Regions from separate parts of the Pseudarthrobacter sp. BIM B-2242 genome, predicted to be linked through region 2. Evidence: predicted binding sites of a transcription regulator. Region 2 holds the regulator's gene; the other holds the start of a gene.

Region 1 (15,918 bases), 580 kb from region 2:
CCCGGGCAGCGCCTACGGGTATGTGGACATGGGCGGCTGGGTGGGTGGCCAGGCGAACTACGTGCTGGTGCCCTACGCCGACTGGAACCTGCTGAAGTTCCCGGACAAGGACCGGGCCATGGAGAAAATCATGGACCTCGCCATGCTGTCGGACATCTTCCCCACCGGGTTCCATGGCGCCGTGACCGCAGGGGTGGGCGTCGGATCCACCGTGTACGTGGCAGGCGCCGGTCCTGTGGGACTCGCAGCGGCCACCAGCGCGCACCTGCTCGGTGCCGCCGTCGTGATTGTGGGTGACCTCAACGAGGACCGGCTGGCGCGGGCTCGCAGTTTTGGCTGCGAAACGGTGGATCTCACCAAGGGCGGCCCGGCGGAGCAGATCGAACAGATCCTCGGCGTGCCTGAGGTGGACTGCGGCGTGGATGCGGTGGGCTTCGAAGCGCGCGGGCACGGGCACGGAAGGGACGCCGAGGAAGCACCTGCCACGGTGCTTAACTCGCTGATGGAAATCACCGCGGCCGGCGGCGCGCTCGGCATCCCGGGCCTCTACGTGACCGGCGATCCCGGCGGCATTGACGAGGCCGCCAAGAAGGGCGCCCTGAGCCTCAGCCTGGGTACCGGCTGGGCGAAGTCGCTGAGCTTCACCACCGGCCAGTGCCCGGTGATGAAGTACAACCGGCAGCTGATGATGGCCATCCTGAACGACAGGGTGAACATCGCCAAGAACGTGAACGCCAAGGCAATCACCCTTGAGGAGGCACCGCAGGGCTACGCGGAGTTCGACGCCGGGGCGGCCACCAAGTACGTCCTCAACCCGAACGGCTACCTCAGCTAAGCCGTCGCAGGGCCGGGTGCATAACGCATCCGGTCCTGCTTTTCGGCGCCGGGATGCCCGGGCTGGCCGGACGTGCCGACCGGTTAAAACGGCAGCGCGATCAGTGTGATCAGGGCCGGCACGGTGGCGCCCAGCGTGCCCGGGATACTGTCGCCCTTCCTGGGGTAGTGGCCCTGCATGTCCGCCAGGAACATGGCCGGGGCGGTGAGCACCATGTTCGCGCAGCAGTAGATCACCAGGGTGTAGCCCACCACGAGGTAGCCCAGGTTCACGGCCACCACCCCGGCCAGGACTCCCAGGCCGATCGCCAGGTTGCGGAACCCGGTGGGGATGGCCCACATCATCACGGCGGGAACATTCTGGGGCGGTGTGCTGAGGAATTTTTGCGGGCCCGGCCGGTGCATCAGGAAGCTCTCCAGCGGGAACACCACGATGTAGATCAGTGCCGCGATGACCGCGGAAATCTGGGATACGGCGTTCATGGGGGAAGCGTACGACGGCGGTGCACACCGGCCCATCCCCTGCCAGGGGGTACCGGGGTGCTTTCGAAATCCCCGTTGTGGGGGATTGCGGCGGCGGTCCCCGCGCGGATACTGGTGCTATGTGGGAAGAACGCGCTGAGCGTGCCCGGCGGGAGATCGCCGCCCTGGCCGCCGGCGGCATGGGCCTGGCCGAGCTGTATGCCTCGGCGCTCGCCGTTGTGCAGCGGGAGGTCCCGTTCGAGCAAGGGTGCTGGGCCGGCGTCGACCCTGACTCCTTGGTGATGACGTCCATTACCAACTGGCGGGACTGGGGCGTCACCGCGGAGTATGCGGCGCGGTTCGCCGCGACGGAGTACGCCGGGCAGGAACCCAACAGGTTCGCGGAGCTGTCCCTGCGCCCACAGACCGTGGCCCGGATTTCAGATGCCCCGCACCGGGATGTGGCCGGCAGCGTCCGGATCAACGACATCCTGAAGCCGCTCGGCCTGGAACACGAACTGCGGGCCGCGTTTCGCGTGGACGAGGCGTGCTGGGGAGTGGGGAGCATCTTCCGGGGACCGGGGCGGGATTTCTCGGACCGCGAGGTGGAATTCCTGGGGGCGGTGACGGCTACATTGGCGGCCGCCAGCCGGATCGCGGTGCGGGCGGAGCACGCCGGGCGGCGGGCCCCGGGCGGGCCGGTGATCGTGATTGCCGGACTGCACGGCGAACTGCGGGCGGCTACTGCGGCAGCAGCCGCCTGGCTGGCAGACGTGGAGGACGCTGCCCCGGGCCGTTTCACCATGACGCTGTACTCCGTCGTGGCACGTGCCCATGCCTCCGCTTCAGGCACGGCGCGGGCAAGAATGCGCGACGCCCGCAATAACTGGGTGGTGCTGCAGGCAAGCCGCCTTATCACCGGTGACGATCCGGAACAGATGGTGGTCACCGTGGAACCTGCCACCACTCTGGACCTGGCCACCCTGCTGCTGGCGGCCTACGGGGTCACCGCCCGTGAGCAGGAGGTCTGCCTGGAGGTCCTGTCGGGGAGTCCAACTGTGGAGATCGCCCGGCACTTGTTCATTTCCCCGCATACGGTGCACGACCACCTGAAATCACTCTTCGGGAAGGTGGGCGTCGGCAGCCGCGGCGAGCTGGTGGCCAAACTGGTGGCGTGAGGGTTACCTCGCCCTGCCGGCGTTCGCGGGCAGGTGGCGGCCCGGGTCGAACGTGTCGAAGGAGGATGCACCGATCAGGAAGATGCCGCGTTGGGGGATCCAGAAATCGCCGAGCCGCGTCTGGTCCTGCAGGGGCTGCGGCGTTCCCAGGTCTTCGCCGTCAAGGGTGGCAGTGCTTGAGGAGACAAACCACATGCGGCGGGGCTTGGCACGGAAGCCCTGGCCGTTCGGCACGTCGCCCGCCAGGCCCAGCCGGCCCGCCCTCAGGGCTGGGCCGGCCGCGGCACCCATCATTCTCAGGAATCGTCCGTTTTCCAGGAGGAAGCCCGGCAGGGCGCTCATGACGGCAGTCATGGCCCGGGTCAGGGGAGTGGGCTCGAGCTCAAGCTCCCAGGTCAGGTTTAGTCCGCCCCGGACTGCCACTGCTAGCGCGGCCTCCCCCGTCCAGGTGACGTCTACGGGGCACTGGACCGTGGACGCCAGCGCCGCGCCGAAGTAGCGGGCGCACGAGACCTCGGGCGGGGCGTCGGCGCAGATGGTCCAGGCGCCGGAGGGCCGCCGCAGCCAGACCGATGAGTAGCCGGGCCCCACGCTGGTGACCGGGAAGCGTCGCATTGCCAGGACATGGCCCGAGCTAAAGGGCAGTCCCATCACGCCGTATCCGGTGAACCGTTCGTTATCACCCTGCCCAAGGGTGGCATGGTGTTCAGCGTCGTAGGCCTGCGCCCGGATGCTTTTCATGGCAGTGTGCCTCCGCCTCGAATGGTGGGCCCAGTCTACGCCCGCGGTTCGTGGCTACCGGGGGTTGGCGTCCAACGCAAGAGTCGTTGGCACCCCGGTTCAGGACGCGCATTGGGGGTACGGTGTCCTCATGCAGAAGATATCGATTGAGGCCCTGGCCCGTCAGCAGATCGCGGCGGCCGTCGCGGCACCCAGCGGGAGGGCTGCCGACACCGCCTTCGGCGGACACGAAAAGAAGCTGCGGCAGACCGTCATGGCCTTCCGGGCCGGCACACAGCTCAGCGAACATCAGAACCCTGGCGAGGCCACGGTTTACGTCATCACCGGGTCTGTATGGCTGAAGGCGGGCGAGGAATCGTGGCAGGGCAAGGCGGGGGACCTGCTGATCGTGCCGGACGGGCTGCACAGCCTTGTAGCGGACGAGGACTCGGCGGTGCTGTTCACGGTGGTCAAGACCGACCGTTAGTGAGGCGCCGTCCTGGTTATGGCATCCAGTTCCCGCAACATAAGTGTTCGGCGTCCTGGGCTCCACCCTCTGGACACGTCAGGAGACGGGGCGTAGATTCAGAGTGGTTGACGTCACTTTTCGGTGATTGTCCCCTTCTCGGCTCCGTGCAAAGCCGTTTGGAGATGTCGCTATAGCCTCATGGCGGCCAGAGTGCACACAGCGAAAGAGAGCCACCATGGCCCCCTCGCACTTCACCCAGTTCCTTGCAGAAGCCACCACCGCCGACTTTGATACGGATTGTCCGCTGACCGCGGATTGCCTGTATGGGCTTTACACCAGCTGGTGTCTCCTTCACGGTCTGGAGGTCAGGCCGGACGAAACCTTCCGGGCCGCAATGCATCGGCTGGGAGTGGACGTTAACAACAGCCGCCTGCGGATGGTTGGTCCGGCGGCCGCGGATTACATCCTGTCCAGTTACCCCTACGCTGCCTGAGGATGTCCATCGATCCACACGTCCCCCTTGACCACGCTTCAGGAGGACGGGACGAACCTGCGCTGGTATGTGGCCGGTGCGGCACTGATAAGAACCTGTTGCTGCATTCCATCTCGGCGGCCCGCCCGCCGGTCCGGGACATGGTGGAGGTCGGATACTCCTGCACGAGGTGCAGACTCGACGATGTCCGCCTCGCAGACGTGGCGGACGTCGCCGCGGTGCTGAACCGCACCAGCAGCCCGCAGGATGTCCTCGTGTTCGGCGGGAACTACATCCATTGCGGCCAGCCTATGCAGCGGTTCGGCGCCGAGATCCGACGGCTCGTGGCACCCATGTCGACGGAGCGGGAAGCCGATGACGCTTTGGACATCTACCTCAGGACACGGGTGCTGCGGTGCGCCTGCGGCTTCCAGATAGAGCTGCCCGACTGATTCCCGTAGACGGATCGTGTGGGTTCCCTGATGGTTCGTGTGGGTTCCCTGATGGTTCGTGTGGGGGGTCGCTACTGTGCCGCCTCGAGCAGCCCGATGATTTCCGTGAGCGGCAGGACGCGCTGGCGGTACTCGCGGGACAGGATGTCCTGTACGGCCGCGGCGGCATTTTTGTCCTCCGATGCAGTGGCATCAGCGGCGTGGATAACCCTGATGTTGTAGGCGAAGGCGTCGGCGGCTGTTTGGGCCACGCAGTTATGCGTTGATACCCCGGCCAGCACGATTGTGTCCGCGTTCCAGTTTCGCAGGCGCAGGTGCAGGTCCGTACCGAGGAAGGCGCTGTCCCTCGTTTTCAGGAGATGGGGGAGCCCTTCCGTCCTCAGGCCGGGGACGAAATCGGCCTGCGCCGTGCCGCGGAAGATGAAACCCTGATCATCCTCGAGCATGTTCAGCGTCCAGGTCGATTTGTCCTGCTCGTGCTCGGTCTTCACAAGCAGGACCTTGACGTTGTTGTCCTTCGCCGCGGTTATCAGGTGGTTGCATTGGCGGACCGTCTCCTCTTTCTGCCGCTCAAGAGCGGGATCCTCGAAGAAGGCCTGCTGCATATCGATCATCAATACTGCAATCATGTCCGTCCTCCTCGACGTGTGCGGTGCGCTTCCGGACGGACCGGGGCCGCATCGCTAACGCTAAAAACTAAGCATGCTTAGAAAGTAGCAAGGCCTGCAGGTCCTGAAAAGGGGATACCGGCCAGCGTGCGCTCCTGCCTGAGGCCGTCCGTGCTAGGCGGCTTTGACGAGGGGCAGTTCATCCCACCGGGTGGTGTAGCGGGGCGAGAGCATGTCCCGCTTCATGGTCCAGTCGAGCCCGCTGCGGATGCCGGCATGGCCGAGGCCGATGGAGCCGCGGCCGTACTTTCGGGAAACGTCTTCGAGAAGGCTGCCGATGTGGCGTTCCTCGTGCGGGTTCTCGAACACGGCTAAGGGCGCCTGGTTGCCGGTGGGCCGCAGGTCGGTGACCATGATTCCGGCCTTGGCGTATTTCACGCCCTCGTGGATCAGGGGCAGGAGCGCGTGCGCGGCCCGGGTCAGGATTACCGGATCCGCTGTGGGCATCGGCAGCGGGACGCACACTGACGGGAAGGATGTGTCGTTGGGGTTGAAGTGTGAGGTGGCGGCGAACGAAGTGAGGACTTTGGCCTGCAGGTCATGCTTTGCCAGCCGGGCTGAAGCCTGCTGGCCGTAGACGGAGAGGACCTGGCGGAGGTCGTGCGCGGTGGTAATCGCCGTGGCGAAGGAGCGGGAGAAAATCAGCTGGTCCCGGCCGACCCTCTCCTCCTCCATCGGGATGCAGGGGGTGCCTTGGAGTTCCAGGACGGTGCGCATCATGACCACGGAAAACCGGTCCCGGATCATCACCGGATCTGCCCGGGACAGGTCGAGGATGGAATGGATGCCGCGGGCGTTGAGCCGTTTGGTCAGCCGCGTGGCGATTCCCCAGATCTCGATGACCGAAAGACGGCTCATCAGCGTTTCCCGGTCCTCGGCCGGAACGGAATCCCAGTGGCAGACGCCGCCGAAGGCCGGGTTGTTTTTCGCCCATTTGTTGGCCAGCTTCGCGAGAGTCTTTGTGGTGGCAATCCCGACGCAGACGGGCACGCCGACGTTCCGCCGGACGGCGGTTTTCATTTCATGGCCGAGGGTGAGCAGTTCCGCCGGGGTGCCTTTGACGCCGAGGAAGGCCTCGTCGATGCTGAAGACCTCGAGCCAGGCCGAGTAGCGGCCCAGCAGTTCCATTACCCGGGCACTGATGTCGCCGTAGAGTTCGTAGTTGCTGGACAGGGCAACGAGCCCCCATTCCTTGGCCCGCGGGGCGAGCTTGAACCACGGCTCACCGATGGGGATGCCCAGCGCCTTGGCTTCCGGGGAGCGGGTGACGGCGCAGCCGTCATTGTTGGACAGGACCACGACGGGCCGGCCCTCCAAGGACGGATCAAAGGCCCGTTCGGCGGAGGCATAGAAGCAATTCACGTCCACGTGGGCGATCTGCGGCATGTGCCGCATCAGGGCCGGCTTAGACATGGTGCAGGCACCGCGTCGCCACGCCCCAGATGGTGAGCTCGCTGAGGGTGGGAACCCGGATGTCCGGATAACGGGGGTTCTCCGCCTGGAGCACGACGCCGGCGGGCGTGATCCGCAGCCGCTTCACCGTGAGTTCCCCATCCAAGACCGCGACCACGACGCAGCCGTCCCGTGGCTCCAGCGCCCTGTTCACGATCAGTTCATCGCCGTCGCTGATCCCGGCACCTTCCATCGAGTCCCCGGACACCCGCACCACGTACGTGCTGGTGATGTCCTTGATCAGGTGCTCGTTCAGATCGATCCGGCCGTCAAAGTAGTCCTGCGCCGGCGACGGGAAGCCCGCAGCGACGGGAACGGGAGAGATTAGAACTGACAGCAATGAGACGCCCGCATCTATCACGCGGGGCCCGATAAGTACGCCCACAACACACCTTTATTCGAATATATGTTCGATTCATTCAGTGTAGCGCGAGGGGGCGACAAAAGAGCTTCCCGCTGTATCGCGAGGAGTTCAGGGTGGCCAAGCTCCGCACCCTCGGGGGCGGGACGTCGTTCTGACGGCATCGCCGCCGCCCCCGATGGGCCTGGCCACAGTGGCTGTTACTTCTTAGTGGGGCAGCTCAGGTCCGGGTTGAAGGCTGCGAACATGCCGTCCGGGTTGTCCCTCCATACCCATGCGTGGAGCGCCCAGGAGTCGGGGAACGGGCCTTTTTCGAAGTCGACGCCGGCAATCGACGGCTGGTCGTCCGCCGTCGAGATAAATTCAACGGCTACCAGCCTGAACTCTCCAGACCGATTCGGCATGTACACAAGAACCTCAGGCTTTCGCGGCTGGGTCTTGTCATCGATCAGGTCCTCCTTGGCGTAGTGGTAGCCCATTGCCCCGCCCTCGGGATGATCGATGCATTCAGTGATTCGCTTGTAGCCGTCCTTCTTGGCGTTCTTCAGCCAGCGGTAGTCTTCGGTAACGTTGCGCAGGATCCTGACCAGCCGGCGCTGATCGTCATTGTTCCGCCAGTCGTCGCTGTGGTCCGAATCCCCGTGCCCGGATCCTCCATGGGCCACCGCCGTTCCGGGAGCGAGTCCCATGGCAAGTACTGCCGCGGTGGCCATGGACAGTAGCCCCGTCTTGGTGCGATTCATCGTTGATCTTCTACCCCTCTGAGACCAATATCTTCTGTTTCAGGGAAGCGAAGCGCGGGAAGGGAGCAGGCCCACCTTCGCCAGGATGCCGGCAGAGTTCCCCGGGAACTGCCGGTGAATGAGCCGCCCGGTCGGCAGATCGTCCAACGAATGGAGCGGCGTTTCCAGTATGCTCCTGCTGCAAAACGCAGCGCTACGCTACGGACGGGTAGTAGGGGTGCCAACTGTGCACGCACACCTGATCAGCGGCGCTTGCGTCCGGGCCGGTCCCTCCGCTCGGCCGTCTCTCGCTCCGCCCACCGTTGCGACTTCCCGGCGGATACCACCTTCTGGTGCCACTCCCGCTGGTAGGCCCGCTGGGCGGCAGAGTCGCTCCGGCGGGCCAAGGCGGCCAGTTCGCGCTGCATCTTCAGATAGTTGTGCCAGCGGCGTTCCTCGAGCAGACCGTCGTCGATCGCTGCCTGGACGGCGCACCCGGGCTCACCCTGGTGGGCGCAGTCCGAGAACCTGCATTCGCTTGCCAGTGCCGCCACGTCGCCGAACATCTCGCCGATCCCGTCCTCGGCGTCGAACAGTCCGAAGCCGCGGACGCCGGGTGTGTCCATCAGGACGGTTCCGTTGGGCAGCGGCACCAGCTCGCGCGAGGTGGTGGTGTGCTTGCCCTTGAAGTCACCGCTCCGAACCTCTCCGGTGTCCTGGACGTCGCGGCCCACCAGGGCGTTGATGAGCGTGGACTTCCCGGCGCCGGACGGCCCCAGGAGGACAATGGTTCCTCCCGCCGGAATGTGTCCCAGCAGTTCGTCAATGCCGTCGCGGGTCTCCGCGGACGTGGTGACCACGTCCACACCCGCCGCCTGCAGGATCACTTTCCCGACGACGTCGTCCGCCACCGCGGCGAGGTCCGCCTTGGTGATGATCACCAGGGGAGTGGCCCCGGAATCCCAGGCGGCTACAAGTGTCCGCTCCAGCCGGTTGTGCGTAAGGGGCCGGTCCACGGGCACCACCACGCCCACCATGTCCATGTTGGCGGCCAGGACCTGCGCGGCAGAGGAGTCCTCGAAAGCGCGCTTGCGGCTCAGTTCCGAGCGGCGCGGAAGGACGCCCAGGATCTGGCGCTCGCCGGCCCGGTTGGGCCCGATCCACACCCAGTCCCCGGTCACCGCCGTTTCACCGGTCAGCGGGTAGGGCAGGTGCAGCAGGTCGGTGCCCACCGCCACGACCAGCAGGTTGCGGTCCACGCGGACCACCCGGCCGGGCGCGGTGGCGGATGCGAGGGGATGGCTTGCGAAGTGTTGGGCGACGGACGGGGTGAAGCCGAACAGGCGCGGGCCGCCGCTGGTTGGTGTTGTGGGGTCAGGGATGGTGCTGTTCAGGGTGCTGCCTGAAGAAGAGTTCACTGTGAAACCTCAAGGGGAAGTCCCCGCGCACCGGCCGCTGACGGCCTTGGGTTTCCGGGCGCTCCGCTGATGAGGTCAGGCGGTGCCGGTGCGGTCCAGGGAAGGTTTTTGGATGACAGGTGCGGAGCGCGCAGGGCGCACGGCTGTGACAATCATCAAAACACCTCCCTCTGTCGCGGTGGGACCGGTTTCGGCCCGGTCCTACTGTAGCTGCGGACGGTGCGATCCGCCAGAGGTTTTTGCAGGCCAGCAGCGGACCGTAATGGTTCCCCTCCAGTTCCAATGTAATGCGCGTCCGGGGGCTTGCGGCAAGGCCCCCCACATGCCGCAAACTGGCTCGGATACGCCCTGACATCATGCAGGGAAACAGCCGCAGGGCGGGCACGGAAAAAAGCGTGGAAAGGCGGGGTCTGATGGTTGACGTGATCATTGCCGGCGGCGGCCCGACCGGGATGATGCTGGCCGGTGAACTGGCGCTGGCAGGCATCGATGTGGCGATTGCGGAGCGCCGCCCCACGCCGGAGCTGGCGGGCTCGCGCGCGGGCGGGTTCCACTCCAGGACCATCGAAATCCTCGATCAGCGCGGAATTGCGGACCGCTTCCTCGCTGAGGGCAAACCTGTCCAGGCGGCGTTCTTCGGGACCACCAAGCTGGATGTGAGCGACTTTCCCAGCCGGCACCCGTACACGCTCGGCCTGTGGCAGAACCACATCGAGCGGATCCTGGCCGGCTGGATCGGAGAGCTGGGTGTGCCGGTCCACCGGGGACGTGCGGTGACCGGCTTTGACCAGGACGCCGGCGGTGTGGAGGTGCATCTCAGCGACGGGACGATGATGCGGGCGCTCTACCTGGTGGGCGCCGACGGCGGGCGCAGCGCTGTCCGGAAGGCAGCCGGCATCGGGTTCCCCGGCTGGGATGCGACCAGGAGCAGCCTGATCGCCGAGGTGGAGGTGACCGGGGAGACTCCGGCGGGCATGCGCATCGATGAGGTGGGGGTCCATGGGCTGTCCCTCATGGAGGACGGCCGGACCACGCGGGTGGTGGTCACGGAGAAGCACATCGGACCGGCCACCGAGCCCACGCTGGCTGACCTGAGCAGGGCGCTGAAGGACATCTACAGCACCGACTTCGGCGTCCATTCTCCGACCTGGATCTCCCGATTCAGCGACGCCACCCGGCAGGCCGCGGCCTACCGCAGCGGCCGGGTGCTGCTGGCCGGGGACGCCGCGCACATCCATTCCCCGTCGGGCGGACAGGGGATCGGGCTCGGCATCCAGGACGCCGTGAACCTCGGCTGGAAGCTCGCCCAGGTGGTCAGGGGAATCGCGCTGGACAGCCTCCTTGACACTTACCATGCCGAGCGGCACTCCGCCGGGGCCCGTGCGCTGAAGCACACCATGGCGCAGGCCGTGATGCAGCGGGCCGATCCGCGCGTCGGTGCGCTGGCCGATACGGTGGCAGGCCTGCTGGACATCGATGAGGCCCGGAAGCGGCTGGGCGGGCTCATTTCCGGCCTGGACGTCCGCTACGACTTCGGCGAGGGGCACCCGCTGCTGGGCCGCCGCATGCCCGATCTCGACGTCGTCGCCGCCGCCGGTCCGCTGCGCATGTTCACCCTCCTGCACCACGCCCGTGCGGTGCTGCTCAACCTCGGCGCGCCCGGCAGCATTGACCCGGGGCCGTGGGCGGAGCGGGTGCAGGCGGTGGACGCAACGTACGACGGCGGGTGGCAGCTTCCGGTGATCGGTGCGGTCAGCGCCCCTGCCGCCGTGCTGATCCGGCCGGACGGGTATGTGGCGTGGACGGGAGACGGGACCAGAACGGGGCTTGAGCAAGCGCTGGCCATCTGGTTCGGGCCTGCGCGGCCCTAACTGCCTGCGATACGGATTGCGGTGTCAATCCAGTAGCGGCGCTTCCCGTTGCGCGTGTCTTCGTACACGCCGCCATTCTTTTCAATCGTCGCCCGCGAGCCGAAGTTTTCCTCATCGCAGGTGAGCAGTGCCCGGCCGATGCCCAGGTCCCGGGCCATCGGCAGGGCCTCCGCCAGGGCAGCAGATGCGTGCCCGCGGCGCCGGGCGGAAGGCCTGACGCTGTAGCCGATGTGTCCGCCCTGCTCGAGGAGGAAATCGGTCAGATGATGCCTGATGGCCAGGGAGCCCAGGAACGTCCCGCCGTCCACGATCCACAGGTAGGTGCAGGGCACGTGCCCCGGCGGGCGCGGGCTCTCCGGCAACGCATCGTTGCGGAGCGAGTCCACAAACCGGCGGAAGGTCCGGGCCTCCTTGAGTTCTGCCACCGGCCAGCCGTCTGAACCGCCGCCGTCCTGGCGGGTTCCATCAAATTCGGCGGCTCCCTCCAACCAGGAGGAGTGGTAGCTGACGTCGGGGGCGATGAGGAGAGGCATCCCAAAATCCTAGTTGCCGGGGGCCGCGGACCGGTGCAACGCAGTACTAATCCACGGCCCGTGCCTGAGGAGCACTGCCCGTCGGGGGCGGTTCGGGGCGCCTGGCGAAGGCCTCCTTGTTGGCCAAGGCAACACCGGCGATGACAACGGTCCCGCCGAGCACCTGCGCGAGGGTGAGTGCCTGTCCCGTCAGGAGGGTCAGGATGGCGGCGAACACGGTGATGAGGTTAAGGAAGACACCGGCCTTTGCGGGTTCGATGGTTTGCAGTGCCCGGTTCCAGAGCAGGTAGGACAGCAGCGACGGGAACACCGCGATGTACGCCATGGACCACGCAGTGCCGGCAGTCTGTGGCAGGTCGATGCCCTGGACCAGGGCCACGGGAGTCAGCGCCGCCACGAGGATGAATGCCTGCAGGGCGGTGGAGGTGATGGGCGGCAGGCGGGGTGCCCGGCGTCCGATGATCGTGTAGGCCGTCCAGCTGACAATCGCCCCGAGCATCAGCAGATCCCCGGCGTTGTGCTGTGCTTCCAGCAGGGTGACCAGGTTGCCCTTGCTGAGGATCACCAGCACGCCCAACAGGGCGAGCAGCAAGCCCACGACGGCGGCCCTGCTGAGACGTTCGTGCAGGAACAGGACCGAAGCCACCACAATCAGCGCCGGGTTGAAGGCGTTGATCAGCGAGGCGTTGAAAGGATCGGTGAACTGCAGGGCGGCGTAAAGCAGGAAGTTGTAGCCTGCGAGGCCGAAAAGGCTCAGCGCCAGCAGCCAGGGCCAGGCACGCAGGACCAGCCGCCACGCCGGGCGTTCGACCACCTGCGCCACGAGGAACAGCGGCACCACGGCCAGCAGCCACCGCAGATAGACCAGGCTCAATGGGCTGAGTTCGGCTACCGCGATCTTTCCCACAACATAGTTGCCGGCCCAGAAAAGCGTTGCAGCAACAAGTGAGAGGGCAGCAACCAGCATCGAACGTGACAGACGCATGGGCCTCCTCCTGGCCACTGCGGGCCGAGTCCTACTTCATCAACACCCTCCCACACGGCCGGGACAAAAGCTCAAATGGGGTAGGCGCTGCAATATACGGGCACGTGCCGGGCTCTTAAAATTGTTTGTACGGGTGGACGTGAAAGACCGTCCGGCGATGCGTCGTCCAATATGGCGATCACTGGCAACGTTGGGATGCCGCCGGCCTGGAGAGGAGAACCCGATGGAACCGCGCGTGGAATCGAAGGCACCCTGGGGAAGGATCGGTGCTATTGCGCTTCCCCTTGGAGTCATCCTGCTGGTGGCCGCCACAGCTGTGCACCCGTCCAGGGAAAACGTCATGAACCATACGGCGGTTTTCACGGAATATGCTCAAAGCGACGGCTGGATTGCAATCCACTTCACGCAGTGGGCCGCCGCCCTTGTGTTCTTCGGCGGGCTCGTGGCACTTTACTTTGCGATGACCGCCAAACGCGAGGGTCCCAACACGCTGGTCCGCTTTGGGCTGGCTGCGGTGGTGCTGACAGCGGCGGCCATCACCATGCTCCAGGCAGTGGACGGCATTGCCCTCAAATGGGCCGTGGATGCCTGGGTGAATGCTCCCGCTGATCAGGAGTCTTCGGCACTTTCGGCCGCCATGGGACTGCGGTGGACCGAATACGCCCTGCAGAGCTATTCCAACCTCCTTCTGGGGCTCACGCTGATTTTCTTTGGTTTGGCACTCGCGTACGGCAGCGTATTCCCGCGCTGACCGGGCTGGCTGGCTGCGGCGTCGGGGGTCGCGTGGATCGTCCACGGACTGATGGTTTCCTATGTCGGGCTCTTTGACTCCGTGCCACGGCTGGTGGCTCTGGTTCTCATGGCTATCTGGGCAATTGTCATGGCCGTGCAATTGTGGCCGAGGGGCAGCCGCGGGGAGGCGGCCCGCTCGTCGGCGCCGGCCGGGCCGGCTACCGCATAATTCAACAGCTTTTTCAGTGCACAACCCGGTAGGTCACGTGCGTGACGAGGCGGGTGCCGCGCACTTCGGTGGGCTCCAGCGTGAGGTCTGTGACGCCGTCCAGCGGCCTCTCACCCGCGCCCAGGAGCACGGGTGCCGTGTGGAGCCGCAGCTCGTCAATCAGGCCAGCCGCCAGGAACTGCTGCACCGTCCTGGCCCCGCCGGCAATGGCCATGTCCCTGCTGCCTGCCGCCTCCCGGGCCTGCGCCAGCGCGGATTCGATGCCGTCGGTGACGAAGTTGAACGTGGTCCCGCCCGCCATCTCCAGCGGATCGCGTTGATGGTGGGTGAGCACAAAAACGGGGGCGTGATACGGCGGTTCCTCGCCCCACCAGCCCCGCCATTCCGGGTCCCACGGGCCGGGTCCGGGCCCGGCGAACATGTTCCGGCCCATGATGTAGGCGCCTGCCGCGAGGATGCCTGCCAGCTCGGCCGCGTTGTTTTCGGCGTCCTTGAACATCCACCCGTGGAGGCGCTCGCCGTTCTCGCCCAGCGGCTCCGTCATGCTTTGGTTCGGACCGGCGAGGTATCCGTCAAGGGAGATGGTCAGATCGCACGTGACTCGGCTCATCCGCCCATCATGCCACCGCCCGTGCGGCCTGGGCAGTAGCCGGATGCTCGACGGTGACCGTACCGGCGTCGCCATCAACCCGGATCTGCTGCCCGCTGGTCAGCCGCTGCGTGGCCACTCCGGTGCCAAGCACGGCCGGGATGCCGTACTCGCGGGCCACGATGGAGCTGTGGCTCAACGGGCCGCCGACGTCTGTCACCACGGCCGAGGCCATGGCGAACAGCGAGGTCCAGGCCGGCGTGGTAATACGGGCTACCAGGACGTCGCCGGGTTCCATGAATGGGAAATCCTGGGGCCCCCGCAGCACCCGGGCCGGAGCGGTCACGCGGCCCGAGCTTGCGCCAGCGCCCTTGATGATGTCGCCGGACTGGTGCTGCGAGCCTGCCGGCATCATGGATCCGAAGGCTTTCTCCATCCACCGGCTTTCAGGCAGCATCTGCGGGGCGGCTGCCCTCGCCTGGCCACGCCACAGCATCCTGCGCTCCTCGACGGCGGCCGCGCGGACCGGCCGCCCGGCTCCGCTGATGGCAACTGCCGTGGCCCCAATTCCGGCTCCCGGCGCGGCCAGCCCGAACTCGACGGCGCTCCGCAGCTCCTGATGTTGCAGCCAGAAGACGTCGTCCGGCAAAGCGACCACGCCGGAGTCCACCAGCCGCCGGCCGAGTTCGAGGAGCATCCGCCGCAGCAGCGGCCAGGCCAGGCCGACGTCGGCCAGGGCGTCCTCGCGGATCGGTGCGGTGGCCTGGGCCCACCGGAGCAGCCGGAGGAACGCAGCCCGGCGGCGCGGCCCCAGCCTGGCCGCCATCTGGCTGGTCAGCTGCTCCCGTCGCTCGGTGAGCAGCCGCTGCCGCTCGTGCGGGTCAGCGCCCTGCCCGCGGAGGTAGAACCTAACCGTCTCCAGTTGGGCGGAGGGATCATCGGCCGGCACCGGGCTCGCGAAGTCAAGGTTGTAGACCGTGTGGCCGAAGAAGCCCAGGTGCTCCTGGAAGGAGAAGCGCCATTCCTGCCACAGGACGGCGTCCACGCCTGGCGGCGGGGACCCGGTGCGCTGGCACTCGGTGAGCACCGCCGTCGGACTTTCCACCAAAGCCGTTGCCAGTCCGGGATCGCTGCGCGCCCAGCCGGCCAAATCAAACAGGGACTTTTCCGCGCGGATGGGCTGGCTGTCGTAGCCCAGGAGGAACGTCCGGGCCGGCGGATCGCCGTCGCGGCGGACCAGCCTGTCGTAGAAAGCGGCGAAGGAGAGTTCGCTGGTGGCGGCGAGCGGAATGATGGACTGCACAGCCGTGTAGTAGACGGCGCCGGCATCCAGCAGGGTCCGGACTCCCTCCAGCAGTTCCTCCCCGGGGAGTTCTGCGAGGGGCTTCGCCGCCCACTCCCGGATCACCCGTTCATAGCGGGGATGCGAATAGTCGCTCCAGCCGGCAACCCCCATATGCGCCCTGCCACGTGCCAGCGCACCCATCGCCGTGAACATCCTGCCCAACATCCGCACCATCCCCGAGTTGCGGTAGTAGTAATACGCATAGCCGTTGATGGTGGGCAGCCGCACGTCGCCCTCGCGCAGGACGTTTTTACCCACCGCCTCGGACATCAAGAGCCGCAGCGAGCGGGAAACCGAACCGTCAATGAGATCGGCAAACAGCGGCGTGAGCGGGTCCGGCAGCTGTTCCACAATGCTCGCGCGGAAGTAGAGGCCCTTGGGGTACGGCACCTCCCAGGTGTCCGGGGTATCGGCCGCAGGTTCAGG
Region 2 (15,918 bases):
ACGATCTCGAGGTGCTGCTACAGGCCACCGAACTGGTGGTCACCACGCAGTTCGGTTCGACGTCGATGCTCCAGCGCAAACTCCGCGTCGGCTTCGCCAAAGCCGGCCGGCTGATGGACCTCCTGGAATCCAGGGGAGTGGTGGGCCCCTCGGAGGGATCCAAGGCACGCGACGTCCTGGTGAAACCTGACGACCTGGCTGCTGTGCTGGCGGCCATGAAGGGCCAGGACGCGCCGGCTGTTGCGGATTCCCAGACCGCAGCGCTCAGCGACAACGCCAACGCCAACATCGCCCAGGGCGGCTACGCGGAGGACCTCGTGCAGGCGGACCTGGACCAGCGCAGCCAGAACGTCGAGTACTTCGACGGCGCAGACACCAGTTCAGGCGGCGACGATGAAGACGGATCCGAGGACGCCTGGTCACTCACCGGACGGTAGCCTAGAAGGGTGACTAGCACTGAAGCAACTGCAGCCGGCGCAAGCAGCCCCGGGATCTGGAATCTTCCCAACATCCTGACCATGCTGCGCATCGCGCTGGTGCCGTTCTTCGTCTGGTTCCTCCTCGCCGATGCCCCCGGGCTGCGCAGCGAGTCAGGGCTGTGGCGCTGGGCAGCCGTGGCGGCGTTCGCCATCGCCATCTACACAGACAAGCTCGACGGCGACATCGCCAGGAGCCGGGGACTCATCACCAACTTCGGCAAAATCGCCGATCCCATCGCCGACAAGCTCCTGATCGGCTCGGCGCTGGTAATGCTCTCTGTACTCGGGGAGCTGCCCTGGTGGGTCACCATCGTGATCCTCGTCCGGGAGTGGGGCATCACGGCACTGCGCTTCGTCGTCATCCGCTACGGTGTCATCCCGGCCTCGCGTGGCGGCAAACTCAAGACTGTGGTGCAGACGGCCGCAATCTTCCTCTATCTGCTTCCCCTGGGCGCTCTGGCACCGTGGCTGGTCTGGGTGGCATTCGCCGTCATGATGGTGGCTGTGCTCATTACCGTATGGACCGGCGTCGAATACGTGGTTGAAGCCCTGCGGCTCCGGGCCCAGGGCAAACAGTCCCGAAAAAGTACGCCCGGCAATGAGGAGCTAACGTGACGAATCTCCACCATCTGGCCGAACAGGCAGTCCGTAAGGCCCTGGACGCGGGCCTGACCGTCGCTGCCGCCGAGTCACTCACGGCCGGGATGGTCACAGCCGTCCTGGCGGACACTCCAGGGGCCTCGGGTATGTTGCAGGGCGGGGTGGTGGCCTACCAGAACTCAGTTAAGACTGACGTTCTTGGGGTTTCCGCTGACCTGCTTGCCGGCGTCGGGTCGGTGGATGGCGACGTGGCAGCCGGCATGGCGGCGGGGGTCCGGTCCGCCCTGGGCGCCGATATCGGGATTGCCACCACCGGCGTGGCCGGTCCGGAGGAACACGACGGCAAAGCGGTGGGCACAGTGTTCATCGGCGTCGCCTCGGCTGACGGCACATCCGCCTTCCAGTACTCCTTCAGCGGCAACCGCGCAGACATCCGCGGACAGGCCTGCGGGGCTGCGCTGGAAAGACTGCTTGACGTCCTGTCTCCCCAAGCCCTATCTTCCTGAAGCTACCGGGCGTAAAGTTGCCGGGAACAAATTCCTGAACCTATTAGTTATTACATTGTGTCGCTTTGGCAGAGCCGGGGCGCCTAGGATGAATAAACAACTACGGTTCCCTTCGGCGGACCGGAATTATGAAGGAGCAAGGCATACAGATGGTAAAGCAGCCCGTATCCGTAAACGGCGTTGTCCGCTGGAAGGATGTGGGCCTCGCCGATCAGGCTAAGAGCGAACAGAGGGAGCGCAAAATGGTTGTACTTCGTCACGAAATCGGTGATGTCCTGCGCGATGTCCGCCAGCGCCAGGGGCGCACGCTCCGCGAAGTGTCCCACAGTGCCCGTGTATCCCTGGGATACCTCAGTGAAGTGGAGCGGGGCCAGAAGGAAGCTTCGTCAGAGCTTTTGTCCTCTATCTGCTCCGCCTTGGACGTGCCGCTGTCCAGCATGCTCCGTGAAGTCAGCGACCGCGTAGCTGTCGCCGAGGGCGTAGCTGTTCCAGACACCGTTCCCCAGGAATTCTCGCAGCGCTACGGCCGCGATCTTGACCGCGACCTGAACGCTGAACTGACCACCGAACTCACCACGGGCTTCCTCTCCGGCGCACGCTAAACGCCCCGCAGTAGCCCTGCACCAACGCACATAACGAAGCCTCCGGCATCAGCCGGAGGCTTCGTTATGTGCTCTGCGGGTTGCTGTTGCCCCGGGCCGGCGTGTCCTTGGCCGGGACGTCGAGGTCAAATATGGCGTTGAGCTTGGCCATGTATTCGGCGAGTGTCCGCAATTCCTCCACCGGCCATTCCCCGAGACGCTCCCGGAAATCCTGCCGCCGCGCATCCTGGACCTGGTGCATCTTCTCCTCACCCTTGACTGTGAGGCGGATCGACTGCGCCCGACCGTCCAGTGGGTCAGCTTCCTTAAAGACCAGCCCAATGCTTTCCAGGAAGGCCACCTGCCGGCTGACCGAGGGCTTTCCCACGCCGATGTTCAGGGCGAGGTCAGTCAAACGGATGGGACCGTCGCGCCGGATCACCGACAGCAGGCCGTAGGCCGCCGGTTCCAGGTCAGGATGGACCTGGCGGGAGAGCTGGTAGGAGACCGAACGGGCACGACGCCAAAAGAGGCTGATCTGCTGTTCCACGGTATTCAGCGCTTCGTCAACGTTGGCCGGGCCGGGGCCCGGCACAGGAAGGCCATCGGCAGGGTTGCTCATGGCAACAATTCTAGGGTCGTGGATCATGAGAGACTCTATTGGTGCGGATCAGTGACTATTGGCGGCTTATGGACGACGAATTCGGGGCAGGCTACTCCCGGGTCCTGAGCAGCACCCTTGTTTTGGCGGGAGTAGGCGGACGCACAGCCGACCAGGCACTCAGTTCGGGCGTCAGCCCGCGTGATGTCTGGCTCGCCATGTGCGAGGTCCAGGACGTTCCGCCCGAGCGTCGCCTGGGCCGTGACATCAAACCCCGCGACTAAGAAGTTCGACGCGCCACACCGCGCCCCGCCTGACACGCCGCCGGATCTGTTCGAATATCTGTTCGGGTAAAGCTATGCTTTTTGTAGTGCGTTATCCACATACGCGATGTCGCCCGGCCTGAATGTCGGTGGGTGCCATTAGCGTCAGAGATGACCAATAAAGGCCCCTGTGGCCACTCCAAAGCGAGAAAGCATTAGAGGTGTGAACCATGGCGGCAGCCCCGGATCGTGCAAAAGCGCTGGAAGCAGCGCTGGCCCAGATTGACAAGCAGTTCGGCAAAGGATCCGTTATGCGGCTGGGGGACGAAGTCCGTGCCCCAATCGAGGTCATCCCCACTGGCTCCATCGCCTTGGACGTGGCCTTGGGAATTGGCGGCCTGCCGCGCGGCCGCGTCGTAGAGATCTACGGCCCTGAATCCTCCGGTAAAACCACCGTGGCCCTGCACGCGGTCGCCAACGCCCAGCGCCAGGGCGGCATTGCCGCGTTCATCGACGCCGAGCACGCCCTGGACCCGGAATACGCCGCAAAGCTGGGCGTGGACACGGACGCCCTCCTCGTCTCCCAGCCGGATACCGGTGAGCAGGCCCTGGAAATCATGGACATGCTGATTGGCTCCGGTTCCCTGGACGTTATCGTCATTGACTCCGTTGCCGCCCTGGTGCCCCGTGCGGAAATTGAAGGCGACATGGGCGACAGCCACGTCGGCCTGCAGGCCCGCCTCATGAGCCAGGCGCTGCGTAAGATCACCGGCCGCCTGAGCCAGACCAAGACCACTGCCATCTTCATCAACCAGCTCCGTGAAAAGATCGGCGTGTTCTTCGGCTCCCCGGAGACCACCACCGGTGGTAAGGCGCTGAAGTTCTACGCCTCCATCCGCATCGACGTCCGCCGCATCCAGACGCTCAAGGAAGGTGCCGATTCCGTCGGCAACCGCACCAAGGCCAAAATCGTCAAGAACAAGATGGCCCCGCCCTTCAAGATCGCCGAGTTCGACATCATCTACGGCCAGGGCATCTCCCGCGAGGGCGGCATCATCGATATGGGTGTTGAGCACGGCATCATCAAGAAGTCCGGTTCATGGTTCACGTACGACGGTGACCAGCTGGGCCAGGGCATGGAAAACTCCCGCCGATTCCTGCGGGACAATCCCGAGCTTGCCGCTGAACTGGAGCGCCTGATCAAGGAGAAGCTGGGTGTGGGCGTCAAGCCCGTGGCAGACGAGTCCAAGGATTCGCCCAAGCTGAAGGCCGTTGACGGTTTCTAGACGTGACGTCTTCGAAGCGGAATGGCTTCTAAGGAGATGCGTTTGAAGGCACAGCAGATTCATGGGTTTGACCCGGACGGCCCGGATCCGGAGTCGTCCATCGTGGAGGACGCAGAGCCGGACCCGGCCTCTGTTGCCCGTGCGATTGTGTTGCGGCAGCTGACCGGTTCGGCGAAAAGCCGGCTGCAGCTTGCCCGCAAGCTTGCGGAGCGGAACATCCCGGAGGACGTGGCTGAGGCCGTCCTGGACAGGTTCCAGGAGGTCCGCCTGATAGACGACGCCGATTTCGCCGATATGTGGGTGCGCAGCCGGTCTCAGTCGCGGAAGCTCGCGAAGGGGGCATTGCGCCGGGAGTTGTCGGACAAAGGCATCGATGCGGACACAGCAGCTGCGGCATTGGAGCAGCTCTCAGATGCCGACGAAGAGGCAGCCGCCCGTCTTCTTGTGGAACGGAAGCTGCGGCCGGGCACCGACCTCTCGGACCGGACAGAACGGGATAAGACCACCCGGCGCCTGGCCTCAATGCTTGCCCGGAAGGGCTACCAGCCTGCCCAGGCCTTCCGGGTGGTGGGCGAGGTCCTTGACGCCCGGCTGGGGCATGGCGGGGCCGGCCCCGACGACGACCAGCCGTATCTCTAGGGCGGCCGGGGCGGCGTGTCCGCCGAGCCGGTACCCTTAACAGGTGAGTTTGACCATTCCTTCCCCCGCATCCGGTACCGTCCCTTCCGAAGCCACTGGCACACCGCAGCCCCGTACCTACCAGGTGCGCACTTTCGGCTGCCAAATGAATGTCCATGATTCGGAGCGGATGGCGGGCATGCTCGAGGACGCAGGCTATGTGCCGGCGGACGGCGAGCAGGCTGACGTAGTGGTGTTCAACACCTGCGCGGTCCGTGAAAACGCGGACAACAAGCTCTACGGCAACCTCGGAATGCTGGCGCCCGTGAAAGCAGCCAATCCGGGGATGCAGATCGCCGTGGGCGGCTGCCTGGCCCAGAAAGACCGCGAGACCATCCTCAAGAAAGCCCCCTGGGTGGACGCCGTGTTCGGCACCCACAACGTCGGGGCACTCCCGGCACTGCTGGACCGGGCCCGGCACAACAACGAAGCCCAGCTGGAAATCCTCGAATCGCTCGACGTCTTCCCGTCCACGCTTCCCACCAAGCGCGATTCGGTCTACTCGGGCTGGGTGTCCATCTCGGTGGGCTGCAACAACACCTGCACGTTCTGCATTGTCCCGGCCCTCCGCGGCAAGGAGAAGGACCGCCGGCCAGGCGACATCCTGGCCGAAATCCAGGCCCTCGTGGATGACGGTGCCATTGAAGTCACGCTCCTCGGCCAGAACGTCAACTCCTACGGGGTTGAATTCGGTGACCGGCAGGCGTTTTCGAAGCTTCTGCGCGCGTGCGGCGGGATTGCAGGCCTTGAGAGGGTTCGATTCACCAGCCCGCACCCGGCTGCATTCACCGACGACGTCATTGACGCGATGGCCGAAACCCCCAATGTGATGCCGCAGCTTCACATGCCGTTGCAGTCGGGGTCCGACAAGGTCCTCAAGGACATGAAGCGCTCCTACCGGTCCACCAAGTTCCTGGGCATCCTGGACAAGGTCCGGGACAAAATCCCGCACGCCGCCATCTCCACCGACATCATCGTGGGCTTCCCGGGCGAAACCGAAGAGGACTTCCAGGCAACCCTGGATGTGGTGGAAAAATCGCGTTTCGCCACGGCCTTCACTTTCCAGTACTCCAAGCGTCCCGGCACCCCAGCGGCCGACCTGCCGGACCAGTTGCCCAAGGCCGTGGTCCAGGAACGCTTCGAGCGCCTGACCGCCCTGCAGGACAGGATTGCCGCAGAAGAGAACGCCAAGCAGCTCGGCCGGCGCGTGGAGGTTATGGTGACCGCTCATTCCGGGCGGAAGTCGGAGGAGACCCACCGGCTGTCGGGCCGGTCCCAGGACCAGCGCCTGGTGCACTTCTCCGTTCCGGCCGGCGCCGAGACGCCGCGGCCCGGCGACCTTGTCACAGTGACAGTCACAGAGGCCGCTGCCTTCCACCTCGTTGCAGACCCGTCTCCCCAGGACTACAGCCTGCGCCGCTCCCGGGCCGGGGATGCCTGGGACAGGTCCCAGGCCGATTCCTGCGGAGCGCCCGTGCCCGGCGCCGCTGGCAGCGGTGCCGGCCGGACCGGAGTGTCGCTGGGCATGCCAACGCTGCCCGTCCGGAGCCACTGACCGGTGGCCCGGCCTCCGGTCATCGCAGTAGTCGGACCTACCGGCTCAGGTAAGTCGGATCTGGCGGTCAGCCTTGCCTTGGCGCTGGACGGCGAGGTGATCAATGCCGATGCCATGCAGTTCTACCGGGGCATGGACATCGGCACCGCCAAAATCACCCTGCCTGAGCGCCGGGGCGTACCGCACCACCTGCTCGACACCATGGACGTTACGCAGGAAGCCAGCGTGTCCGACTTCCAGCTTCAGGCCAGGGAGATCATCAGCGGCATCCATGCCCGGGGTAAACGCGCCATTCTGGCCGGCGGCTCGGGACTCTACGTGCGGGCGGCCCTCGACGTGCTGGAATTCCCGGGCACCGACCCGGACCTCCGGCGGGAACTGGAGGCCGAGCTTGAGTCAATCGGCCAGGAGGCTCTTCTGGCAAGGCTCCGGGAAGTGGACCCGGTGTCCGCCGGACGCGTCAACGATGCCCGGCGGATCATCAGGGCCCTCGAAGTGCACCAGCTCACCGGCAGGGCATTCAGTTCCTTTATGCCCCGGCGGGAGTACTTCCGGCCGGCCGTGCAGATCGGGCTGGCCGTGGACCGCGACGAGCTGCGTGAGCGGCTGGCCCTGCGGGTCCACAGGATGGTGGACCACGGCCTGCTTGAGGAAGTGCGCCGGCTTGACGCCGCAGGATTGCGGCAGGGGAAGACCGCGTCACGTGCCCTGGGCTACGCCCAGTTCCTGAAAGTGCTCGACGGCGCCTCAACGGTCGCTGAGGCGGCCGAAGACACCATTGTGGCCACCCGGCAGTTCGCCCGGCGTCAGCTCACCTGGTTCCGGGCGGACCCGCGCATCAGCTGGCTCGACTGGCAGGCCCCGGACCTTGTTGCCCGGGCCGCGGCACTGGCCGGCTGAGGTCCAGGCCACCCACAGCAGGCAGGCGCGGCCGCCTCGCCGTTTGCCGCCGTCGGCCGTTTTAGCGGTTTATTGCCCGGCCGGTAATCTAAGAACATGGACACAACGCCCGCAGAAACCGCTGAGCCCGCCTTCCGCACACTGGGCGGACTCCGCTTCTCCAAGGGGCACGGGACGGGCAACGACTTTGTGCTGATCGCTGATCCGGACGGCGTCCACACCATCGACGCTGCGCAGGTCGCGGCGCTGTGCGACCGGCACCGTGGCATCGGCGGGGACGGCCTCATCAGGGCCGTGCCGTCCCGCTACCTTTCTGAAGGCCGCGAACTCCTGGGCACCAGCCCCGAGGCTGAATGGTTCATGGATTACCGCAACGGCGACGGGTCGCTCTCGGAAATGTGCGGCAACGGCGTCCGCGTTTTTGTGCACTTCCTGCGCGCCGAGGGCCTGGTGGACCTGCCCGACGGCGGATCGCTCACCATCGGAACGCGTGGCGGAGTCAAGACCGTGGTCCGGACCGGCGAGAACTACGCCGTGGACATGGGGCCGTGGGAGTTCATTTTCCCAGGGGAAGCATCTGCCAAAGCCATGGATTCGCTCGTAACCGCGGACGGCCTCGAAGTTCCGCGCCCGGCCTTGTCTGTGAGCATGGGCAACCCCCACACCGTGGTTGCCCTGGCGGAACTGTCGGAACTGGAATCCACCAGACTCTTCGCGGCACCCAAGGTGGACCCGGTGCCCGCCAACGGCACCAATGTCGAATTCGTGGTGCCCTCCGAACCGCTGGTCCACAACGGCGTAGGCACCGTCACCATGCGGGTCCATGAGCGCGGTGTGGGCGAGACCCAGTCGTGCGGAACCGGCGCATGTGCCGCCGCGGTGGCCATCCGCCATTGGGCAGGTGCCGAAGCGCCCGACTCCTGGCTTGTGAACGTGCCGGGTGGCGTCGTCGGGGTCAAATTTTTTGCCGGTGCGGCCGGCCACGAACATGTCGAACTCAGTGGCCCCGCGGTGATCGTGGCTAGCGGGACGCTTTCCTGACCCGCAGGATCCGGAAGGACTTGGCGGTGCTCTCACGGGTGACAGTGAACGAGTCATCGAGTTCGGCCGCCAGCCAGCGCTGAAGCGAATCGGAGCCGAGGTTCTTCTGCACCACCAGCCAGGCTGAACCGCCCGGCGCCAGGCGGGGGAGCCAGAGCATCAGCAGGCTGTGCAGTTCGTCCTTGCCGATCCGGATGGGTGGATTGGACCAAATGGTATCGAACCGCAGGTCAGGATCAACCGCGTCGGGACTGCTGGCCACCACATTCCCCAGGCCAAGCAATGCCGCGTTCTCGTTGGTCAGCGTGATGCAGCGTTCGTTGACGTCCACGGCGTAGACCCTTGCCTTGGGTGCACGCAGGGCGAGGGTCAGTGCGATGGGCCCCCACCCGCAGCCGATGTCCAGAAGGTTCCCGGAGGGCGAAGGAGCGGGGACTTCCGCCAGCAGGACCGCTGTTCCCTTGTCGATGCCATCGGGGCTGAAGATCCCCGCGGAGGTCTGCAGGGTACGGGTCTCGCCGGCCAGTTCCACCGTGAGGGGCTTGCGGGTGAAAGGCCCGGCCGGTGATGCGCTGAAATAGTGTGCGGACTCCATAACTGGCCAGATTAGTTGGCTGCCGCGGACAAAGCGAAACGGGCTGCACCGGCGCTGGAAAGCGGCACCCCGCGGTTCTGCTAATCTGGAACCCATGTTCTTGATCTTCGAGTAGCCGGCGCGGGCCCGCTTTTTACAAGCCGCCCGTCCCCGAAACCGTGCCCCACAGCGATGCAGGCTCCAGCCTTCCGCATGTGCGCCACAGGAGAGGCCCCCGGGCCCGTCCTGCCGCAGGGCCAGACTCGAGTGATCAGCCCCGTGCCGGTCCCTGCCCGAGACTGCCTGCGCCACCCCCGACTTCACGCATCCAGTGATCCGGAGCACGCCGCCCCGTTCAGCCGCGATGCCACCCACCCTGTGCGCCACGCTTTGGCCGGCGCGAAGAACAGACCAGGAGGCCAGGATGACCGCAAGCCGTCAGCCCAGCGCGAATACTTCACCACCCACCGCCAATCCGCACTATTCTGAAAATGCCGAATCTTCAAAGGAGAACATGACCAGTCAGCCCAACACCGGTTCCGATCCAGCAGCCCAGGACATGAGTCCCGAGGAAATCCAGGCTGTCATCGACCGGATTCTCGCCAAAGACGTCCCGGCCAGGAACGTCACCGCCGCAGACGGCGACCGGGCCGTGTTTGGCAGGGCCCAGGCCATTTCCGGCCAGGACGATGAACACACAAGCTACGACGGCGACCAGCAGGACCTGGAGGAACGCCGGGCGCTGCGCCGCGTGGCAGGCCTGTCCACGGAACTCGAAGACGTCACTGAAGTCGAATACCGTCAGTTGCGGCTCGAACGCGTTGTCCTCGCCGGGCTGTGGTCCGAAGGCACACTGGCAGACGCCGAAAACTCCCTGCGCGAACTTGCCGCCCTCGCCGAGACTGCTGGTTCGGAGGTCCTCGACGGCATGGTGCAGCGCCGTGCCAAACCTGACCCCGGCACGTTCCTGGGCTCCGGAAAGGCCCTCGAACTCAAGGAAATTGTGATGGCCACGGGCGCGGACACCGTAGTGGTTGATGCCGAACTGGCACCGTCCCAGCGCCGTGCACTCGAGGACATCGTCAAGGTCAAGGTCATCGACCGGACGGCCCTGATCCTTGACATCTTTGCCCAGCACGCCAAGAGCCGCGAGGGCAAGGCCCAGGTGGAACTGGCACAGCTCGAATACCTCCTGCCACGCCTGCGTGGCTGGGGTGAGTCGATGTCCCGCCAGGCCGGTGGCCAAGTGGGTGGTGCCGGTGCAGGCATGGGTTCGCGCGGGCCCGGTGAGACGAAGATCGAACTGGACCGCCGCCGGATCCGCACCCGCATGGCCAAGCTCCGGCGGGAGATCGCCGCGATGAAGCCGGCACGGGAAACGAAACGGGCCAACCGCCGTCGTAATTCAGTTCCCTCGGTGGCGATCGCCGGATACACCAACGCCGGTAAGTCCTCCCTGCTGAACAGGCTCACCGACGCCGGTGTGCTGGTGGAGAACGCGCTCTTCGCCACCCTGGATCCCACCGTGCGCAAGGCCGAGACCTCAGACGGCCTCGGCTACACGCTGGCCGATACCGTGGGTTTCGTGCGGTCGCTGCCCACCCAGCTGGTGGAAGCTTTCCGTTCAACTCTGGAGGAGGTGGCGGACGCTGACCTGATCCTCCACGTGGTGGACGCCTCCCACCCGGACCCCGAGGGCCAGATCGCCGCTGTCCGCAAGGTCTTCAGCGAGGTGGACGCCCGCAAAGTCCCCGAGATCATCGTGCTCAACAAGGCTGACGCCGCAGATCCGTTTGTGGTGGAGCGCCTCAAGCAGCGCGAGCCACGCCACGTGGTGGTATCGGCCCGGACCGGCCAGGGGATCGCCGAGCTGCTCAAGGCCATCAGCGACGGGATTCCGCGGCCCGGCGTCAAACTGGAGCTTCTCATCCCCTACGACCGTGGCGACCTCATCAGCAAACTGCATGAGACCGACGCCGAGATCATCAGCCTGGATCATGGCGAGGACGGTACCCGGGCGGTGGTGATGGTCCGGGAGGGCCTCGCGGCTGAACTGGAATCCTTCGTCAGTAATGACTGATTTGGTGGCAGGGGAGATCTCCGAGGCGGCCGGCGAGCAGTTCGTCATCGAATTGCTCGACCGGGCCGTCGAGGGGATGGGCGGCCAAAGCCGCGCCGGCCAGCATGAGATGGCCCGGCAAGTAACAAAAGCCATCGAAACCGGGGACCACCTCCTTGTCCAGGCCGGTACCGGCACGGGCAAGTCCCTTGCGTACCTCATTCCGCTGATTGCCCACTCGCTGGTGAGCGATAAGCCAACGCTTGTTTCCACGGCAACGCTTGCTCTTCAGACCCAGATTGTGGGCCGGGACCTTCCCCGGCTGCTGAAGACCATCACTCCTGCCCTGGACCGCCCCGTCAAGGTGGCCCTGGTCAAGGGCCGTTCCAACTACGTGTGCCGGCACAAGCTCGAAGGCGGGTTCCCGTCAGAAGAGCCCGCGGAGGGCCAGCTGTTCTCTCTGGGCGAGGACACCAGCGTTCCGCACTTCGCCGCTGCCATGGGAGGGCCGTCGTCGCAACTGGGGAAGGAAGTAGTGCGCCTGCGCGAGTGGGCGGAAAAAACGGCTACGGGGGACCGCGACGAACTCCTTCCCGGCGTCACGGACCGCGCTTGGCGGCAGGTTTCCGTCACCTCGATGGAATGCCTCGGCGCGCAGAAGTGCCCCATGGCCGCCGAATGCTTCAGTGAACTGGCACGCCATGACGCGGCCGAGGCCGACGTTGTGGTCACCAACCACGCCATGCTGGCCGTCAGCGCGTTCGAAGGCCTGGCCGTCCTGCCCGAATACGACGTTGTGGTGGTGGATGAGGCCCACGAACTCCAGGACCGGGTCACCGGTGCCGTTTCCGGCCAGCTCTCCGTAGCGATGATCCTCGCCGCGGCATCCGGGGCGAGGAAACACACCGCCATTACCGTTGACGCCCTCAATTCAGCCGCCGCCAACCTCGAACTCGCACTGGCAGGAGTCCCGAACGGGCTCCTGCCCAACGGGCTCAATGACGAACAGCTCGACTGCGTGGACCAGCTGCGGGAAGCCTGCAGGGCTGCCCTGTCAGACTCCAAGGGTGACGGCAGCCAAACGGCCGACGGCGGACGGCAGCTCGCCCGCTCGCGGCTGATGCTGATCCTGGAACTGTGTGAACGGCTCATCGTGGCCCGCGAGAACCGCGAAGTCGTGTGGTTTTCCCGCGCCAGTTCCTTCGACCCGCAGCAGGGCTACTCGCAGCCTGACGAGACAGCTCCGGCGTTGATCAACATCGCGCCGCTCAGCGTCGCCGGCAAATTGCGTGAAGGGCTCTTCGCCGGCCACACCGTGGTCCTGACCTCGGCAACCCTGGCCATCGGCTCGGCGTTCGAACCTGCTGCCGGCGGCCTGGGGCTGGTAGGGGAGGGCGCGCCGAGCTGGACCGGTATCGACGTCGGCTCGCCATTCGACTATCCGAAGCAGGGAATCCTCTACGTGGCCGGGCATCTGCCCAAGCCGGGGCGCGGTGTGTCACCCGAATCCCTGGACGAACTGGAGGCGCTGATCCGGGCGTCAGGGGGAGGCGCGCTGTGTCTCTTTTCCTCACGCCGTGCAGCCGAAGAAGCTGCCGAGGCGATGCGGCCACGGCTGGGGCTCAGCATCCTCTGCCAGGGCGACTCGACCATGACCGCGCTCGTCAAGCAATTCGCTGACGAGCCCGACACCTGCCTGTTCGGCACCATGTCCCTGTGGCAGGGGGTCGATGTTCCCGGCGGGTCCTGCCGGCTGGTGGTGATCGACCGCATTCCGTTCCCGCGGCCGGATGATCCGCTGATGACTGCCCGCTCCCGCGCCGTTGCCCAGGCCGGTGGAAACGGCTTCATGGCCGTGTCCGCCACGCACGCGGCCATCCGCCTGGCCCAGGGTGCAGGGCGGCTGATCCGCTCGACGGGGGACAGAGGCGTGGTGGCTGTCCTCGATTCACGGCTGGCCACGGAGCGCTATGCCGGCTTCCTCCGCGCAGCGTTGCCGCCGTTCTGGCCGACGACTGACCGCAAGACAGCGTTTGCGGCACTCGAAAGGCTGGCCGGAAAAGGCGCCTGACCCCGTTGTGGCAGGGCCCGGACGACATCGTCCGGGCCCTGCCACAAACCCACCACGCGGCCGGGTTCTACAGCGACCGGAGGACCGACACGACCTTGCCCATGATGGTGGCATGGTCGCCCAGGATCGGCTCGTACCGGGTGTTCTGCGGCAGCAGCCACGTGTGGCCATCCCGCTGCCGGAACGTCTTCACGGTGGCTTCGTCATCCAGCAGGGCTGCAACGATGTCCCCGTTGGCGGCGTCTGCCTGCCGGCGCACCACAACCCAGTCGCCGTCGCAGATGGCAGCATCCACCATGGAGTCGCCGGCAACACGGAGCATAAACAGCTCGCCCTGCCCGACGAGCTGGCGGGGGAGTGGCATAACGTCTTCAACCACCTGATCGGCGAGGATCGGTCCACCCGCCGCGATCCGGCCCACCAGCGGCACCATGGCGGTGTCCATGGCGGTGGGGAGGTCTGTGACCGTTCCACCGATGCCGTGCAGTACTGCCGGGTTGGCTGAGCCGCCGGTTTTGGCCGAGCCGCCGTCAAGTGTTAGGGGCATGAGGACTTCCATGGCGCGCGGCCGCTTAGGGTCGCGGCGGAGGTAGCCCAACTTTTCGAGCTGGGAAAGCTGGTGCGTGACGCTGGAAAGGCTTGCCAGCCCCACGGTGTCGCCAATTTCCCGCATGGACGGTGGATAGCCGTTGTCATTGACTGAGCGCTGGATGGTCTCCAGGATCTTCTTCTGGCGGGCGGTGAGCCCCTTGGGGGTCCTTTGGGACGGGCGGCCCTGCGGCGTCGCCTTGCCCTCCGCGGCTGGTGCTGCCATGTTCGCCAATGCCTTTCGGTTCCCCGGTTCCGCCCTGGCCGCTGGTGCCTTCGAACGCCCGGGCTGATTGATTGTCAGACCCTGCTGATCAACTACAGAAGTGGTTGTTCTTTGATCCAAACGTAGGCCAGCCACATTGCTTTTTCAAACATTTGTTCTAGCGAGTCTCGACAATATTCGTTCATAAGTGCTAAAAATGGAGAAGCAAAGTTCGAACATGTGTTCTATTAGTTGCTTTCGGATTCGAATATCCGAGTCCTTAGCCGGCCAAGGCCGGAACAGGCAGCAACGTACAGGGCGCACCGGGCAGCACAGTATGGTCCAGGAGGGCTCATCTCATGTCAGCTATATCTGCTTCGCAGGACACCCGTCCGCAGTTCGTTTCAGTCCAGCACCTCACCTCGCGGCTCGAGTCGGCGCAGGCGCCCGACCCCGTGGCACCGAACGCCCGGAGCGCGCGCCGGAACGGTCCGTCCCTGACATCCGCTACGTCCGTGCAGCGGAAAGAATCCCTGCCGCCTCTCCGGCTCACCCGCCGTGGCCGCATCGTGCTCATTGGCATCCCGCTGGTGGTTCTTGCTGCGCTCCTGCTCTCGCTGGCCGGGTTCCTCACCTCTCCGGCGAAGGCGGCCGATTCCGCCGCCGGCCTCTCCGTCACCCCTACGGTGACGGTGACAGTCCAGGCAGGGCAGTCGCTGTGGGCCATCGCGGGCGCTGCTGCACCCGGGCGTGATCCGCGCGACGTCATCGCGGACATCGTGCAGCTGAACAACCTCACTGCCGGCGGCGTGGTGCCGGGCCAGCAGCTCTTCGTCCCCACTCAGTAGGCGCAGCACCACAGAAGGTCTGCCGGAGGTCCCTGCCGCAGCCGGCGGATGCCGTCACATTTTCCGGGCGTACCGTTCGGAACTAAACTGTTCAGGTGAATGACCAGCTAGAGCGCCTGAACCGACTTCCCCTCCGGACCAACCTCCGCGGGCTGACCCCGTACGGTGCTCCGCAGCTGGATGTCCCCATCCTGCTGAACGTCAATGAAAATACCCACGGCGTCCCGGCGGATGTGCAGGCCGCCATCAGCGCGGCCGTCGCGGAAGCGGCGGCAGGTCTCAACCGCTACCCGGACCGTGAGTTCACCGATCTCCGGGAAGCGCTGGCCGAATACCTTGGCCACGGGCTCGATGCCACCAACATCTGGGCAGCGAACGGATCAAACGAGGTACTCCAGCAGATCCTGCAGGCGTTTGGCGGTCCCGGCCGCAAGGCCCTGGGTTTCCCGCCCACGTATTCCATGTACCCGCTGCTGGCCAGCGGCACCGACACCGAGTACATCGTGGGGAAGCGGGCCGAGGATTACGGGCTCAGTGCCGAATCGGCGGCTTTGCAGGTCAAGGAACTCCAGCCCAACATCGTTTTCCTGTGTTCGCCCAACAACCCCACGGGTACCGGCCTCGGCCTGGACGTTGTGGAAGCGGTTTACGCTGCCGGCGAAGCCAGCCAGACCATCGTCATCGTCGACGAGGCGTACCACGAGTTTGCCCACGACGGCACGCCCAGCGCCCTGACCCTGCTCCCCGGCCGGGAACGACTGATTGTTTCCCGCACCATGAGCAAGGCCTTCGCCCTCGCCGGTGCGCGCCTTGGCTACATGGCAGCCGCGCCCGAGGTCACGGACTCCCTTCGCCTGGTCCGGCTGCCGTACCACCTCTCCGCCATCACGCAAGCGACGGCCCTCGCCGCACTTCAGCACCGGACTGCCCTGATGGCAGACGTCCGCGACATCAAGGAACAGCGGGACCGCATCGTCACGGAGCTGACCCGCATGGGCCTCAAGCCCGCGGCTTCCGACTCCAACTATGTCTTCTTCGGAGGGCTCGATAACCCGCACGATGTCTGGCAGCAGTTGCTTGACG

What was found. Region 2 encodes LexA, which represses DNA repair genes until DNA is damaged. Its sites were predicted from a motif close to TCGAACANNTGTTCGA; they were not measured.
Region 1: the regulator LexA is predicted to act here: its motif matches at 7,106-7,121, upstream of IDT60_RS04250 (LexA family transcriptional regulator).

What each region holds. Positions count from the first base shown of each region.
Region 1 is NZ_CP061721.1:888,736-904,653, forward strand. Features, by position in the region: gene fdhA (formaldehyde dehydrogenase, glutathione-independent) at 1-835, shown strand, start outside; gene IDT60_RS04210 (DUF1304 family protein) at 919-1,317, opposite strand; gene IDT60_RS04215 (helix-turn-helix transcriptional regulator) at 1,437-2,474, shown strand; gene IDT60_RS04220 (hypothetical protein) at 2,478-3,215, opposite strand; gene IDT60_RS04225 (cupin domain-containing protein) at 3,346-3,681, shown strand; gene IDT60_RS04230 (hypothetical protein) at 3,899-4,156, shown strand; gene IDT60_RS04235 (hypothetical protein) at 4,159-4,587, shown strand; gene IDT60_RS04240 (cysteine hydrolase family protein) at 4,659-5,216, opposite strand; gene IDT60_RS04245 (Y-family DNA polymerase) at 5,370-6,668, opposite strand; gene IDT60_RS04250 (LexA family transcriptional regulator) at 6,661-7,092, opposite strand; gene IDT60_RS04255 (hypothetical protein) at 7,269-7,811, opposite strand; gene rsgA (ribosome small subunit-dependent GTPase A) at 8,054-9,208, opposite strand; gene IDT60_RS04265 (FAD-dependent monooxygenase) at 9,622-11,079, shown strand; gene IDT60_RS04270 (GNAT family N-acetyltransferase) at 11,076-11,612, opposite strand; gene IDT60_RS04275 (DMT family transporter) at 11,659-12,597, opposite strand; gene IDT60_RS04280 (hypothetical protein) at 12,821-13,348, shown strand; gene IDT60_RS04285 (dihydrofolate reductase family protein) at 13,572-14,168, opposite strand; gene IDT60_RS04290 (PEP/pyruvate-binding domain-containing protein) at 14,176-15,918, opposite strand, start outside.
Region 2 is NZ_CP061721.1:1,469,225-1,485,142, forward strand. Features, by position in the region: gene IDT60_RS06755 (DNA translocase FtsK) at 1-437, shown strand, start outside; gene pgsA (CDP-diacylglycerol--glycerol-3-phosphate 3-phosphatidyltransferase) at 447-1,094, shown strand; gene IDT60_RS06765 (CinA family protein) at 1,091-1,585, shown strand; gene IDT60_RS06770 (helix-turn-helix domain-containing protein) at 1,735-2,187, shown strand; gene IDT60_RS06775 (MarR family winged helix-turn-helix transcriptional regulator) at 2,252-2,788, opposite strand; gene IDT60_RS06780 (DUF3046 domain-containing protein) at 2,830-3,051, shown strand; gene recA (recombinase RecA) at 3,261-4,316, shown strand; gene IDT60_RS06790 (regulatory protein RecX) at 4,419-4,955, shown strand; gene miaB (tRNA (N6-isopentenyl adenosine(37)-C2)-methylthiotransferase MiaB) at 4,999-6,549, shown strand; gene miaA (tRNA (adenosine(37)-N6)-dimethylallyltransferase MiaA) at 6,553-7,449, shown strand; gene dapF (diaminopimelate epimerase) at 7,546-8,490, shown strand; gene IDT60_RS06810 (class I SAM-dependent methyltransferase) at 8,471-9,085, opposite strand; gene hflX (GTPase HflX) at 9,579-11,144, shown strand; gene IDT60_RS06820 (ATP-dependent DNA helicase) at 11,137-13,194, shown strand; gene lexA (transcriptional repressor LexA) at 13,262-14,008, opposite strand; gene IDT60_RS06830 (LysM peptidoglycan-binding domain-containing protein) at 14,485-14,835, shown strand; gene IDT60_RS06835 (histidinol-phosphate transaminase) at 14,931-15,918, shown strand, end outside.